Regions from separate parts of the Bradyrhizobium sp. GW821-FHT13H06 genome, predicted to be linked through region 1. Evidence: riboswitches for the same ligand, from Rfam matches in the RefSeq annotation. Region 1 holds a riboswitch; the other holds the start of a gene.
What was found. Region 1 has a riboswitch for glycine ahead of AC1RQP_RS27430 (D-amino acid dehydrogenase). Riboswitches for the same ligand answer to the same signal wherever they lie in the genome.
Positions count from the first base shown of each region.

Region 2: it holds a riboswitch for glycine, as region 1 does, so the genes downstream of both, gcvT (glycine cleavage system aminomethyltransferase GcvT) here and AC1RQP_RS27430 (D-amino acid dehydrogenase) in region 1, are expected to answer to the same signal.

Region 1 is NZ_JBXAPN010000007.1:212,527-220,058, reverse strand. Features, by position in the region: gene AC1RQP_RS27440 (ABC transporter substrate-binding protein) at 1-1,451, opposite strand, end outside; gene AC1RQP_RS27435 (M20/M25/M40 family metallo-hydrolase) at 1,721-2,851, shown strand; glycine riboswitch at 2,946-3,050, shown strand; glycine riboswitch at 3,054-3,159, shown strand; gene AC1RQP_RS27430 (D-amino acid dehydrogenase) at 3,229-4,530, shown strand; gene AC1RQP_RS27425 (ABC transporter permease) at 4,709-5,650, shown strand; gene AC1RQP_RS27420 (ABC transporter permease) at 5,670-6,557, shown strand; gene AC1RQP_RS27415 (ABC transporter ATP-binding protein) at 6,557-7,532, shown strand, end outside.
Region 2 is NZ_JBXAPN010000007.1:72,659-80,190, reverse strand. Features, by position in the region: gene alaS (alanine--tRNA ligase) at 1-1,861, opposite strand, end outside; glycine riboswitch at 2,085-2,173, shown strand; gene gcvT (glycine cleavage system aminomethyltransferase GcvT) at 2,320-3,468, shown strand; gene gcvH (glycine cleavage system protein GcvH) at 3,479-3,847, shown strand; gene gcvP (aminomethyl-transferring glycine dehydrogenase) at 4,025-6,892, shown strand; gene AC1RQP_RS26710 (hypothetical protein) at 7,029-7,532, opposite strand, start outside.

The sequences.
Region 1 (7,532 bases):
TTCTGCTCGTCGAGCGAGGATGCGCGGACGAAAGCGTCCTTGAGCTGCTCGATCTTGGGGTCTTCGGCCCAGCCGAACCAGCCCTTCTTGCCCTGGCCGCCGATCGAGAGATTGGCGATCGGGTTGGCAACGTCGGCCGCGACCCAGTTGGTGAAGAACATGTTCCAGCCGCCCTCCTTCGGCGGCTTCTGGCTGGCGCGGCGGCTCACCACCGTCTGCCAGTCAGTCGCTTGCAGGTCGACCTTGAAGCCGGCCTCGCGCAGCAGCTGGGCTGCAACGATCGGCTGCGCCTTGAGCGTCGTGACGTCGCCGGGCGCCATGATCACGATCGGTGTGCCGTCGTAGCCGGACTCGGCAAGCGCCTTCTTGGCTGCGGCCATGCCGTTGCCCTTGATGAGAGTCTCGGCGCCGACGTCGGTCGCGAGCGGCGTATCGCACACGAAGAAGGCGCCGCAGATCTTCTGATATTTGGCGTTGCCGACGAGTGCATCGAGAACGTCCTTCTGGTTCATCGCCAGCAGGGCAGCTCGCCGCACCTTCACGTTGTCGAACGGCGGATGCAGGAAGTTCATGCGGCCGAGCGTCTGGAAACCGAACTTGTTGGAGACCTCGATCGTGAGCTCCTTGTTGGCTTCCAGCACCGGCAGCATGTCGAACGGCAGGTTCTCCATGAAGTCGATGTCGCCAGACTGCAGCGCGTTCACTGCGGTCTGCGAGTCCGGCATGGTGATCCACTCGACGCGATCCACCTTCACCACCTTGCCGCCGGAGGTCCAGCTCGCCGGCTCCTTGCGCGGCACGTAGTCGGTGTTCTTGACGTAGACCGCCTTCACGCCGGGCTGGAATTCCGATGCCACGAACTTGAAGGGACCCGAGCCGATCTGCTCCGGGATCTGCTTGTCCGGCGGCGTCTCGGCGAGGCGCTTCGGCATCATGAAGGCGACGCGCGAGGACGGCTTGCCGATGGAATCGAGCACGAGGCCGTAGGGCTCCTTCAGCTTCAGCGTGATGGTCTTGGCGTCGGTCGCCTCGATGCTCGCGGTGAAGTCCATGAGCTTCTGGCCCATGCCGTCGACCGCGGCCCAGCGCTTCAGCGAAGCAACGCAGTCTTCCGCCGTCACCGGCGCACCGTCATGCCATTTCAGGCCGTCGCGCAGCGTGAAGGTATAGGTGAGCTTGTCGTCGGAGATCTTCCAGTCCGCCATCTGCGGCTGGATCTTGAAGCTCGAATCCGGCGCCACCAGCGTGTCGTAAACCATGTAGCCATGGTCGCGCGTGATGTAGGCCGTGGTGAAGATCGGGTCGATGATGCGCAGATCCGAATGCATCACCGCCGTGATGGTCTTGCCGGCCGCAAGCACTGGCGAGGCCAGCGCGGTCGAAAGCGCGACGACCGACAGCGCAAGTTTGGAGGCGAACGCGCGACGCCCCCGGCGCATGAAGTGGAACATAGAAAGTTCTCCTGACGTGAAACTGTTCAAAGGCAGGTCATTGGTTGAGCATGCGGTTCATTCGTTGGGCGAACTAACCTCATGCAATGCCTTTATCTTTTTGAGACTTGCAGACAGTGCCGAGCGCGTCAATCCGGTTTCGTCGCAGCCCCTCACGGCGCGCGCACGGGCTCCACAAAGATCGGTTTGGCTCTACAACACCCTCCGCTTGTCCTGCCCCGCGCCGATGCAATGCGCGTTCCATCTTTCGAAGCTTGAGAGACATTGAGATGAATCCTGCCAATCTTCCCTTTGATTCCGAGGCGATGCTCGAGGGCCTGCGCGGCTGGGTCGAATGCGAGAGTCCGACCTGGGATGCAGGCGCCGTGGACCGCATGCTCGATATCGCGGCGCGGGATATGGCGATCATGGGTGCGACGATCGAGCGCATTGCCGGCCGCCAGGGCTTTGGTGGCGTCATCCGCGCGCGCTTTCCTCATCCCAAGCAGGGCGAGCCGGGCATCCTGATCGCCGGACACATGGATACCGTTCATCCGGTCGGCACCATCGAGAAGCTGAAATGGCGGCGCGAGGGCAACAAGTGCTATGGCCCCGGCATCTACGATATGAAGGGCGGCAATTACCTCTCGCTGGAAGCGATACGGCAACTGGCGCGCGCCTCGTTCACCACACCGCTGCCGATCACCGTGCTGTTCACGCCGGATGAGGAAGTCGGCACGCCTTCGACGCGGGACATCATCGAGGCGGAAGCGGCGCGCAACAAATACGTGCTGGTGCCGGAGCCCGGCCGCGCCGACAACGGCGTCACGACCGGACGCTACGCCATCGCGCGCTTCAATCTCGAGGCGACGGGACGGCCGAGCCACGCCGGCGCCACGTTGTCGGCCGGACGCTCGGCGATCCGCGAGATGGCGCGGCAGATCCTCGCGATCGACGCGATGACGACGGAGGACTGCACCTTCTCGGTCGGCGTCGTCCACGGCGGACAATGGGTCAATTGCGTTGCGACGACCGCAACCGGCGAAGCGCTCTCCATGGCCAAGCGTCAGGCCGATCTCGACCGCGGTGTCGAGAGGATGCTGGCGCTGTCGGGCACCACCAACGACGTCACGTTCAAGGTCACGCGCGGCGTGACGCGTCCGGTTTGGGAGCCGGATGCGGGTACCATGGCGCTGTATGAGAAGGCGCGCGGCATCGCCAAATCGCTCGGCGCGGACTTACCGCATGCCAGCTCCGGCGGCGGCTCCGACGGCAACTTCACCGGCGCGATGGGAATTCCCACGCTCGACGGCCTCGGTGTCCGCGGCGGCAATGGCCACACGCTGGAGGAGTTCATCGAGGTCGATAGCCTGGTCGAGCGCGGCCGGCTGATGGCAGGTCTGCTGGCGACTCTGGAGTAATTGAATCGAATTTGCACTGCACAATACGTCGGCAGTCACGGTCGAAATTTAGCCTTGTCTAAAAATGAGGCGTATCGTACTGCTCGGCCGTCCACGCGATGATGCGGGAGAGATCGCGGCGAAGGCTTTCAGCCTTCGTTGCGGCGCCGACGGAGCAACCGCCCCGGAAACTCTCAGGCAAAAGGACCGTTTCGTCAGGACGATCTGGAGAGAGACGACGCGATTTCAGGCAATCGTGACGTCCACCGAAGGGGATAGTCCGTTGCGAGATCCGCAGCGGATCAAGCTCTCAGGTAACCGTGACAGATGGGGCGCCGCCAACGGCCTTACGGCCGGCGGTCCGCCGACTCTAACTCACGGGAGCCCCGAACTTCACCATGACCCATATTGCCATCATCGGCGCCGGCATCACCGGCGTCACGACCGCCTATGCCCTGCTCGAACGCGGCTACAAGGTGACGGTGCTCGACAAGCACCGCTACGCCGCGATGGAGACGTCCTTCGCCAATGGCGGGCAGCTCTCCGCATCGAACGCCGAAGTGTGGAACAGCACGGCGACGATCCTGAAGGGCTTGCGCTGGATGTTTCGGCGCGACGCGCCGCTGCTGATGAACCCGCGGCCGAACTGGCACAAATATTCGTGGATGAGCGAGTTCGTCGCCAACATCGGCAACTACCGCGCCAACACCATCGAGACCACGCGGCTCGCGATCGAAGCGCGCAGGTATCTGTTCGACATCGCGGCGCGCGAAGGGATCGACTTCGATCTCGAACGCCGCGGCATCCTCCACATCTATCGTGACAAGGCCGGCTTCGAATCCGGTCTGCGCGTCAACGCGCTGCTGCAGGAAGGCGGCCTCGATCGCCGCCCGGTGACGTTGGAGGAAATCCGCAGCATCGAGCCGACACTGCGCAAGGACTATTATGGCGGCTTCTACACGCCGTCGGATGCGACCGGCGATATCCACAAGTTCACCCGCGGCCTGGCGGAAGCCTGCAAGCGGCGTGGCGCGACCTTCATCCACGAGGCCAATATCGATTCGATCGCACGTGCCGGCAGCGGCTTCGTCATCGGCTGGGCCGATCTGGCCGCGAGCGATGCCGTCGCGGCCGCGCGCGGCGCACTGAACGCGGACGGCGTCGTGGTCTGCGCGGGCGTTGCGAGCCGTCACTTCGCCGCCCTGCTGGACGAGCGCGTCAACGTCTATCCGGTGAAGGGCTACTCGATCACGGTGCAGCTCGACACCGCCGAAAGCCGCAACGCCACCCCGACGGTGAGCCTGCTCGACGAGGCCGCCAAGATCGTCACCAGCCGGCTCGGCGCCGATCGTTTTCGCGTCGCCGGCACCGCCGAATTCAACGACTTCAATCGCGACATCCGCGCCGACCGCGTGCAGCCGCTGATCGACTGGGTGCGCAACAACTTCCCCGCCGTCGAAACGTCGCGCGTCGTGCCGTGGGCAGGGCTGCGCCCGATGATGCCGAACATGATGCCGGTCGTGCGCGCCGGGCGGATACCGGGCGTGTTCTTCAACACCGGCCACGGCCATCTCGGCTGGACTCTGTCGGCCGCGACGGCGCAGATGATCGCCCAGACCATCGACGGCTGGCGCGGCCTCAACGCTCCGCCGACGGTCCCTTCACTTGGGGTTGAGCGTGAACTGCGACATGCATCCTGAGTGGTCGATATCCGAGACATGCCGGCCTCTTGCTACGGCGCAGCCCTTGGCACACAATTTGCCCTAAGAGGACGGCGTCTCCGAGCGGCCTTTCCAGCCCAAGTGATAGGCATGATAGACACGACAGAGTTCACGGGAGCCTCAGGGCTCCACACGTTCCGTAGCCGGAGATAAGTGCATGCTGGGTTATCTTATTCGCCGCGTTCTGGCCGCGGTGCCCGTGATGGGCGTCGTCGCGCTGTTCGTGTTCCTGCTTCTGCGGCTGACGCCGGGGGATCCCGCCGCGATTCTCGCCGGCGACAACGCGACACCGGAACGGCTCGAGCGCATCCGCGCCTCGCTCGGCCTGAACGAGCCCCTGATCGTGCAGTTCATCACATGGGTGAACAAGCTGCTGCACGGCGACCTCGGGACCTCGCTGATCTCCAACCTGCCGGTGATGAAGATGATCGGCCAGCGCGTCGAGCCGTCGATCTCGATCGCGCTGTCGACCATCGTCCTCGCGGTCGTCGTCGCCGTTCCCCTGGGGGTGATCGCGGCCTGGAAGCACGGCACCTGGATCGACCGCTTCGTGATGGGCCTGTCCGTGCTCGGCTTCTCGGTGCCGGTGTTCGTGGTCGGCTATCTCCTGATCCAGATCTTCGCCATCGACCTGCGCTGGGTGCCGGTGCAGGGCTTCCGCAGCATCTCGAACGGCTTCGGGCCGTTCTTCGAGCGCATCATCCTGCCGACCTGCGCACTCTCCTTCATCTACATCGCCCTGATCGCGCGCATGACGCGCGCGGCGATGCTCGACGTGCTCGGCGAGGACTATGTCCGTACCGCGCGCGCCAAAGGCATCAACGAGGTCGCGGTGATGATGCGCCATGCGCTGCGCAACGCCGCGGTCCCCGTGATCACCGTGATCGGCACCGGCTTCGCGCTCCTGATCTCCGGTGTCGTTGTCACCGAGAGCGTGTTCAACATCCCCGGCATCGGCCGCCTCACCGTTGATGCGGTGCTGGCGCGCGACTATCCGGTGATCCAGGCGATGATCCTGCTGACGTCGCTGATCTATGTCGTCGTCAATCTTCTCATCGACGTCGCCTACACCCTGCTCGATCCCCGGATCCGGTACTGAGGCAAGGATAAGGATACAAATGTCGGTCGATACCCTTCCCCAGTCGTCCATCCCGATCACGTCGCCGCTGCGGCCGCGATTTGGATTCCTCACCTCGACGCCCATCATTGCGACTGCGACGGTCCTGCTCACGCTGGTCGTGGTGGTCTCGATCCTCGCGCCGCTGATCGCGCCGCATGATCCGATCCAGCTCGCGCCGTCGCAGCGGCTCAAGCCCTCCTCCTCGCAATTCCTGCTTGGCACCGACGCCTACGGCCGCGACCTGTTGTCGCGCGTGATCTATGGCGGCCGCATCTCGCTTCTGATCGGCATCGGCTCGGCGATCCTGTCGATCGTCATCGGGCTCACGATCGGCCTCGTCTCCGGCTTCTTCAAGCTGGTCGATTCCGTGCTGATGCGCGTCATGGACGGCCTGATGGCGATGCCGAGCATCCTGCTCGCGATCGCCGTGGTGTCGCTGTCCGGCGCCAGCATCTGGACCGTGCTGATCGCGATCACCATTCCCGAGATTCCGCGGGTGGCGCGCCTGGTGCGCTCGGTCGTGCTGTCGGCGCGCGAGGAGCCTTACGTCGAGGCCGCGATCTCGGTCGGCTCCAGCCTGCCGAAGATCATGTGGCGCCACCTGATGCCGAACACGATCGCGCCGCTGATCGTCCAGGGCACCTATGTCTGCGCGAGCGCCATTCTGACCGAGGCCATCCTCTCCTTCCTCGGCGCCGGCATCTCGCCGGAGACGCCGACCTGGGGCAACATCATGGCCGAGGGCCGCCAGTATTTCCAGATCAAGCCGTCGCTGATCTTCTGGCCGGGCCTCTTGCTCTCGATCGCCATCCTCAGCATCAACCTGATCGGCGACGCCGCCCGCGACGCACTCGATCCGCGCATGAAGCAGCGGGAAGGCAAGTGATGACCAACACCATCCTCGACATCAACAACCTCGTCGTTTCCATCGGCAAGAAGCCGAAGGGCGTGAACATCATCGACGGCATCTCGATCCAGGTGCGCGAGCGCGAGACGCTGTGCCTCGTCGGCGAAAGCGGCTCGGGCAAGTCGGTGACGTCGCTCACCACGATGGGCCTCCTGCCGAAGGGCACGCTGGTTCCCACCGGCGGCAGCATCAAGCTGGTCGGCGAGGAGCTGCTCACCGCGACCGACCGCCGCCTGCGCCAGCTTCGCGCGACCAAGATGGCGATGATCTTCCAGGAGCCGATGACCGCGCTGAATCCGGTGGTGCCGGTCGGCCGCCAGATCGACGAAGTGCTGCGCGCGCATACCGATCTCGACGGGAAAGCGCGGAAGAAGCGCATCCTCGACATGATGGAGCAGGTCCACCTGCCCCAGGTCGAGCGCATCTTCGCCTCCTATCCGCACCGCCTCTCCGGAGGCCAGCGCCAGCGCATCATGATCGCGATGGCGCTAGTGCTGGAGCCGAAGCTCCTCATCGCCGACGAGCCGACCACCGCGCTCGACGTCACCACGCAGAAACAGATCCTGACGTTGATCCGCGAGCTGCAGCGCGATCACGGCACCGCCGTGCTGTTCATCACGCACGACATGGGGGTGGTCGCCGAGATCGCCGACCGCGTCGCGGTGATGCGGCAGGGCCGCCTGGTCGAGACCGGCCCGCTCGACACCGTGCTGCGCAATCCGACCATGGAATACACCCGCAACCTGCTCGCCTCGGTACCGAGCCTGGTGCCGCGAGCGCCGCGCGAGGACAGCCGCGAGCCCGTGGTGCTGGAAGCCAACGAGCTCAGCAAGGTCTACAAGGAGCGCGCCTTCTTCGGCAAAGGCCGCGAGGTCGTCGCCGCCGACAAGGTCACGCTGACGCTGCGCAAGGGCCGCACCCTCGGCATCGTCGGCGAAAGCGGCTCGGGCAAGT
Region 2 (7,532 bases), 140 kb from region 1:
CCACGTCGTTGGCGATGTCCTCGACGCGGGCGAGCTCCTCCGCCGTGATCGGCTTCGGATGCACGAAGTCGAAACGCAGGCGGTCAGGTGCGACCATCGAGCCGCGCTGGGCGATGTGGTCGCCGAGCACCTGGCGCAGCGCCTCGTGGATGAGATGCGTCGCCGAGTGATGGGCGCGGATCGAGGAGCGGCGCGAATGATCCACCTCGAGCTGCAGCGCGGTGCCGAGCCTGATTTCGCCGCTCTCGACCGTGCCGATATGGACGAAGAAATCGCCGAGCTTCTTCTGCGTGTCGGTGACGCGGAACTTGACGCCGCCCTCACCCGTCAGCACGCCGGTGTCGCCGACCTGGCCGCCGGACTCCGCATAGAACGGCGTCTGGTTGAGCACGATCGCGCCCGTCTCACCGGCCTTGAGGCTGGCGACTTCGTGGCCGTCCTTGACCAGCGCGGACACTACGCCTTCGGCGCTCTCGGTCTCGTAGCCCAGGAATTCGGTCGCACCCAGCTTCTCGCGCAGCGGGAACCAGATCGCCTCGGAAGCCGCCTCGCCCGAGCCCTTCCAGGACTCGCGCGCCTTCACTTTCTGGCGCTCCATCGCATCCGTGAACGCGGCCTGGTCGACGCCGATGCCGCGCGACTTCAGCGCGTCCTGCGTCAGGTCCAGCGGGAAGCCGTAGGTGTCGTAGAGCGTGAAGGCGACGTCGCCGTCGAACATGTCGCCCTTCTTCAGGCCGGCCGACTTCTCGTCGAGGATGGCCAAGCCGCGCGACAGCGTCTTGCGGAAGCGGGTTTCTTCCAGCCGCAGCGTTTCCTCGATCAGATTCTCCGCGCGCATCAGGTCGGGATAGGCTTGGCCCATCTCGCGCACCAGCGCCCAGACCAGCCGATGCATCAGCGGCTCTTTCGCACCCAGCAGCTGCGCATGGCGCATGGCACGGCGCATGATCCGGCGCAGCACGTAGCCGCGGCCCTCGTTCGAGGGCAGCACGCCGTCGGCGACGAGGAACGCGGAGGAGCGCAGATGGTCGGCGATGACGCGGAACGAGGCCACGGTCTGCTCGTTCGGCCCGGTGCCGAGCGCGGACGCCGTCGCATCGATCAGGTTCTTGAACAGGTCGGTCTCGAACACGCTCTCGACGCCCTGGAGGATGCAGGCCATGCGCTCCAGGCCCATGCCGGTGTCGATCGAGGGACGCGGCAGCGGCTGGCGCTCCTCCTTCGTCACCTGCTCGAACTGCATGAACACGAGATTCCAGAATTCGAGGAAGCGGTCGCCGTCCTCCTCCGGCGAGCCCGGAGGCCCGCCCCAGATGTGCTCGCCGCGGTCGATGAAGATCTCCGAGCAGGGGCCGCACGGGCCGGTGTCGCCCATCGCCCAGAAATTGTCCGAGGTCGGGATGCGGATGATGCGGTCTTCGGAGAAGCCGGCGATCTTCTTCCACAGCCCCGCCGCCTCGTCGTCGGTGTGATAGACCGTGACGAGCAGCTTGTCCTTCTTCAGCCCGAACTCGGTGGTGATCAGCTTCCAGGCAAGCTCGATCGCGCGCTCCTTGAAATAGTCGCCGAACGAGAAATTGCCGAGCATCTCGAAGAAGGTGAGATGGCGCGCGGTGTAGCCGACATTGTCGAGGTCGTTGTGCTTGCCGCCGGCGCGCACGCATTTCTGCGAGGTGGTAGCGCGCTGATAGGGCCGCTTCTCCACGCCGGTGAAGACGTTCTTGAACTGCACCATGCCGGCATTGGTGAACATCAACGTGGGGTCGTTGCGCGGCACCAATGGCGAGGACGGCACGATCTCGTGGCCGTTCTCGGCAAAGAAGTTCAGAAAGGTCGACCTGATCTCGTTGACGCCGCTCATGTTCATCCAATCGGGTGTGCTTGGACCCGCTTCCTGCCATCCAAACCAGAGGTTAGGGCTGATATCTGCGGGCCAAAGCGCTTTTAGACAAGGCCTGCTTCAGTGTCCAGAAACTGTGCAAGGAGATCAGAGGGTTGCCGCAGGCGCGCAATCCCGGTTGAAAAGGCGAAACCGCCGCGTTGACAGGCTTGGCCGGCCTGTGGTCTTTAACCATCTATATCGTACGGCCACGTCGGGAGAGACCGGCTTTACTGCCGGCGCCGAAGGAGCAACCGCCCCGGAAACTCTCAGGCAAAAGGACCGCGTGGCTTTGATTGCATCTGGAAAGAGGCGCCGACGGGCCTAAGAACCCGGGTGGCACCCGCCGACGGGATAATACTCTCAGGCACAGCGACAGATGGGGCTTCGACAGGTTGGCCCGGGGAATTGTCCCCGGGGAACCGCCGAGGACCCCTGTGATGCCAGTACCCGACGACCAGAAATCTCTCCGACATACGCCCCTCCACGCCCTGCATGTGTCCCTCGGCGGCAAGATGGTGCCGTTCGCCGGCTATGACATGCCCGTGCAGTACCCTGCGGGCGTGCTGAAGGAGCACCTCCATACGCGCGCCGCGGCCGGCCTGTTCGACGTCTCCCACATGGGCCAGCTCGCGCTCCGGCCGAAGTCGGGCAAGGTCGCGGACGCCGCCCGCGCGCTGGAACGGCTGGTACCGCAGGACATCGTGGCGATCGCGCCCAACCGGCAGCGCTACGCCCAGTTCACCAATGCGGACGGCGGCATCCTCGACGATCTCATGGTCGCCAATTTCGGCGATCACCTGTTCCTGGTCGTCAACGCCGCCTGCAAGGACGCGGACGAGGCGCATCTGCGCGCGCACCTCGCGGACGACTGCGTCATCGATTCTCTTGCCGACCGCGCGCTGATCGCGCTGCAGGGCCCGAAGGCTGAGGCGGCGCTGGCGAAATTGTGTGCAGAGGCGCCGTCCATGACATTCATGGATGCCGGCCCGCATGAGGTCGCCGGCATCAAATGCTTCGTCTCGCGCTCCGGCTATACCGGCGAGGACGGCTTCGAAATCTCCGTTCCCGCCGCCGACGCCGAGCGCCTCACCAGGACGCTGCTCGAAAACCCGGACGTGCTGCCGATCGGCCTCGGCGCCCGCGACAGCCTGCGGCTGGAAGCCGGGCTTTGCCTGTACGGCCACGACATCGACACCGCGACCACGCCGGTCGAGGCCGCGCTGGAATGGTCGGTGCAGAAGAGCCGCCGCAGCGGCGGCGCGCGCGCCGGCGGCTTTCCCGGCGCCGAGAAAATCCTCGCCCATTTCGACAACGGCGCATCCCGCCGCCGCGTCGGCCTGCGGGCCGAAGGCCGCGCGCCGGTGCGCGAGGGCGCGTTGCTGTTTGCCGATCCGACCGCAGGCGAGCCGATCGGAAAGGTCACATCGGGCGGTTTCGGCCCGAGCCTGAACGCGCCGGTCGCGATGGGCTATGTGCCCACGAATCTGAGCGCGCTCGGCACGAAACTCTTCGCCGAGGTGCGCGGCCAGCGCCTGCCGCTCGCAGTCGCCGCCATGCCCTTCGTGAAAAACACCTACAAACGCTGAGGACAAGACAATGACCACGACGCTGTACACCTCCGACCATGAATGGCTCGCGATCGACGGCGACGTCGCCACCGTCGGCATCACCGATTACGCCCAGCAGCAGCTCGGCGACGTCGTGTTCGTCGAATTGCCCAAGGTCGGCCGGAGCTTGAAGAAGGCCGAAGCCGCCGCCGTCGTGGAATCGGTGAAGGCCGCCTCCGACGTCTACGCGCCTGTTACGGGCGAAGTGCTCGAGGCCAACGAGGCGCTCGCCGCCGAGCCGGCGCTGGTGAACTCGGACGCGCAGGGTGCGGCCTGGTTCTTCAAGATCAGGATTGCCGACAAGAGCGAGCTCGGCAGTCTCATGGATGAAGCCGCGTACAAGGCCCATACGGCGTGAGATGAAGCGCGATCTTTCCACATCGTCATGGCCGGGCTTGTCCCGGCCATCCACGGCCTTCTCACGGCACGAAGAACGTGGATGCCCGGGACATAGGCGAGCGAAGCGACGCCGTCCTTCGGACGGCTATGCCCGGGCATGACTCCGACGACAGAAGATCTAAAGCGAGGACCCATGATGACCGCGCACCGCAAATCCAACGGCGATACCGCCGCCTCTTTCGTCCGCCGCCACATCGGCCCCTCGGCGCGCGACGTCACCGCAATGCTCGAAACGGTCGGCGCGAAAAGCGTCGAGGCGCTGATGGCGGAGACGCTGCCAGCGTCGATCCGGCAGGCCGCCCCGCTCGACCTCGGCAAGCCGCTCAGCGAAACCGAGGCGATCGCGCATATGGGCGAGCTCGCAGCCCAGAACCAGGTCTTCACCTCGCTGATCGGCCAAGGCTATTCCGGCACGATCCTGCCCGCCGTCATCCAGCGCAACATCCTGGAGAATCCGGCCTGGTACACGGCCTATACGCCCTACCAGCCCGAGATCAGCCAGGGCCGGCTGGAGGCGCTGTTCAACTTCCAGACCATGATCTGCGACCTCACCGGGCTCGACGTCGCCAACGCCTCGCTGCTCGACGAGGCCACCGCCGCCGCCGAAGCCATGGCGCTCGCGGAGCGGCACTCGCAGGTCAAGGCGAAGGCTTTCTTCGTCGACAAGGACGTGCATCCGCAGACGCTGGCCGTGATGCGGACCCGCGCCGAGCCGCTGGGCTGGACCCTGATCGTCGGCGATCCCCTCACCGATCTCGACAAGGCGGACGTGCTTGGCGCGCTGCTGCAATATCCGGGCTCCTCGGGCGCATTGCGCGACCTCAGGCCCGCGATATCAGCGCTGAAGGCCAAGGGCGCGCTCGCGATTCTCGCCGCCGATCTCTTGGCGCTGACGCTGATCGCCTCGCCCGGCGAGCTCGGGGCCGATATCGCCATCGGCTCGGCGCAGCGTTTTGGCGTGCCGATGGGCTATGGCGGACCGCATGCGGCCTATATGGCGGTGCGCGATGCGCTGAAGCGCTCGCTGCCCGGCCGCATCGTCGGCCTCTCCGTGGATTCCCGCGGCATGCCGGCCTACCGCCTCGCGCTGCAGACGCGCGAGCAGCACATCCGCCGCGAGAAGGCGACCTCCAACATCTGCACCGCGCAGGTGCTGCTCGCCGTGATCGCCTCGATGTATGCGGTCTATCACGGCCCCGAGGGGCTCTCGCAGATCGCGCGCAACGTCCACCGCCGCACCGCCGTGCTCGCGAGCGGCCTGCGCAAGCTCGGCTTTGCGCCGCAGTCCGAGAACTTCTTCGACACGCTCAGCGTCGATGCCGGCGCCAGGCGCGCCGAGATCGTCGCGCGTGCCGCGGCCGAACAGATCAATCTCGGCATCGGTGACACCGCACTGCGCATCGCGCTCGACGAGACCACGACGCCTGCGACGGTGGAAGCGGTCTGGCGCGCCTTCGGCGGCACCTTCGCTTATGCCGAGATCGACGCCGGGACGCGCGAGGCGCTGCCGGAGACGCTGAAGCGCACCACCCCGTTCCTCACTCATCCGGTCTTCCACGCGCATCGCTCGGAGACCGAGATGCTGCGCTACATGCGCAAGCTCAGCGATCGCGATCTCGCGCTCGACCGCGCCATGATCCCACTCGGCTCCTGCACCATGAAGCTGAACGCAACCACCGAGATGATGCCGCTGACCTGGCCGGAGTTTGCGACGCTGCACCCGTTCGTGCCGCGCGAGCAGGCGAGCGGCTATCACGCGCTGTTCGCGCGGCTGGAAAAGTGGCTGTGCGACATCACCGGCTATGACGCGATCTCGCTGCAGCCGAATTCGGGCGCGCAGGGCGAATATGCCGGGCTGCTCGCGATCCGCGGCTATCACGCCGCGCGCGGGCAGAGCCACCGCAAGATCTGCCTGATCCCCTCCTCCGCCCACGGCACCAATCCAGCCTCGGCCGCGATGGCCGGCATGGACGTGGTGGTTGTGTCTTGCGAGAAGAACGGCGACGTCGACGTCAATGATCTCCGCGCCAAGGCCGAGAAGCATTCGAACGACCTTGCCGCGGTCATGATCACCTATCCCTCGACCCACGGCGTGTTCGAGGAGCACATCCGCGAAATCTGCGACATCGTCCACGGCCATGGCGGCCAGGTGTATCTGGACGGCGCCAACCTCAACGCGCAGGTCGGCCTGAGCAGGCCGGGCGACTACGGCGCCGATGTCAGCCATCTCAACCTGCACAAGACCTTCTGCATCCCGCATGGCGGCGGCGGCCCCGGCATGGGCCCGATCGGCGTGAAGGCGCATCTTAAGCCGTTCCTGCCCGGACATCCCGCAACAGACGGCGAAGCACCGGTCGGCCCGGTCTCGGCCGCGCCGTTCGGCTCGGCCTCGATCCTGACCATCTCCTACATCTACATCCTGATGATGGGCGGCGAAGGATTGAAGCGCGCGACCGAGATCGCGATCCTCAACGCCAACTACATCGCAGCGCGTCTCGATGCGCACTTCCCGGTGCTCTACAGGAACGAGAAGGGCCGCGTCGCGCATGAATGCATCGTCGACCCGCGGCCGCTGAAGACGACCTCAGGCGTCACCGTCGACGACATCGCCAAACGGCTGATCGACTACGGCTTCCACGCGCCCACCATGAGCTTCCCGGTGCCGGGCACGCTGATGATCGAGCCGACCGAGTCGGAATCGAAGGCGGAGCTGGATCGTTTTTGCGACGCCATGATTGCGATCCGCAAGGAGATCGCCGAGGTCGAGGCCGGCCGCTTCAAGATCGAAGCCTCGCCCTTGCGTCACGCTCCGCATACCGTGCACGACATCGCCGATGACGATTGGAATCGCGCCTACACCCGCAGCGAAGGCTGCTTCCCCGACGGCGTCTCGCGCACCGACAAGTATTGGTGCCCCGTGGGCCGCGTCGACAACGTCTACGGCGACCGCAATCTGGTGTGCTCGTGCCCGCCGGTGAGCGATTACGCGCAAGCCGCGGAGTAGGATTTGTAGGGTGGGTCAGCGGGCGGTCGCGCGAAGCGCAGGCCGCCGGCGTAACCCACCACTTCAGCTTTCGCGGAGATAAACAGTGGTGGATTACGCCTTCGGCTAATCCACCCTACTACACCGAAATGCGCCGCTAGGGCGAGATCAACGACCGGCGCTCGCCATCCCAGCGCCAAAGCCGTTCACTGGTGAGAAGCGTGCCGCCCCACCAGCGCTTGATCGGGTTGGGACCGCGAAAATCTTCCCGGCCGGCCAGGACCGCTTCGCCAAACTCCGTCAGCGACAGCCGGCTCCGGCGAAAGGCAGCATTGCGACTTCTCGCGTTGTCCGGATCGAGTGTCGCCAGCTTGCCGTCCAGACCCGCGATCGCTGGCGCCGGACCAAATGCGAGCCCTTCGAGCAGCGCGCCCAATTCCCACGGATCGAACACGCGTGTTGCCAGCGCGCCCGGCCGAAACAGCTCATCGGTGCGATTGTGTCCACCTGCAATCCGCTCGAGCAGCCGAGTCTCGGTCGCGCCCAGTCCCGTCGCCGGCGACGGCAGTTCTGCGAGCAGGTCTTCCATGGCCGGCTTCAGGAAAGACAGCTTGCCGAGCGGCCTGCCGAGCAGCCCGGCGCAAAGCTCGGGCGTCGGCGC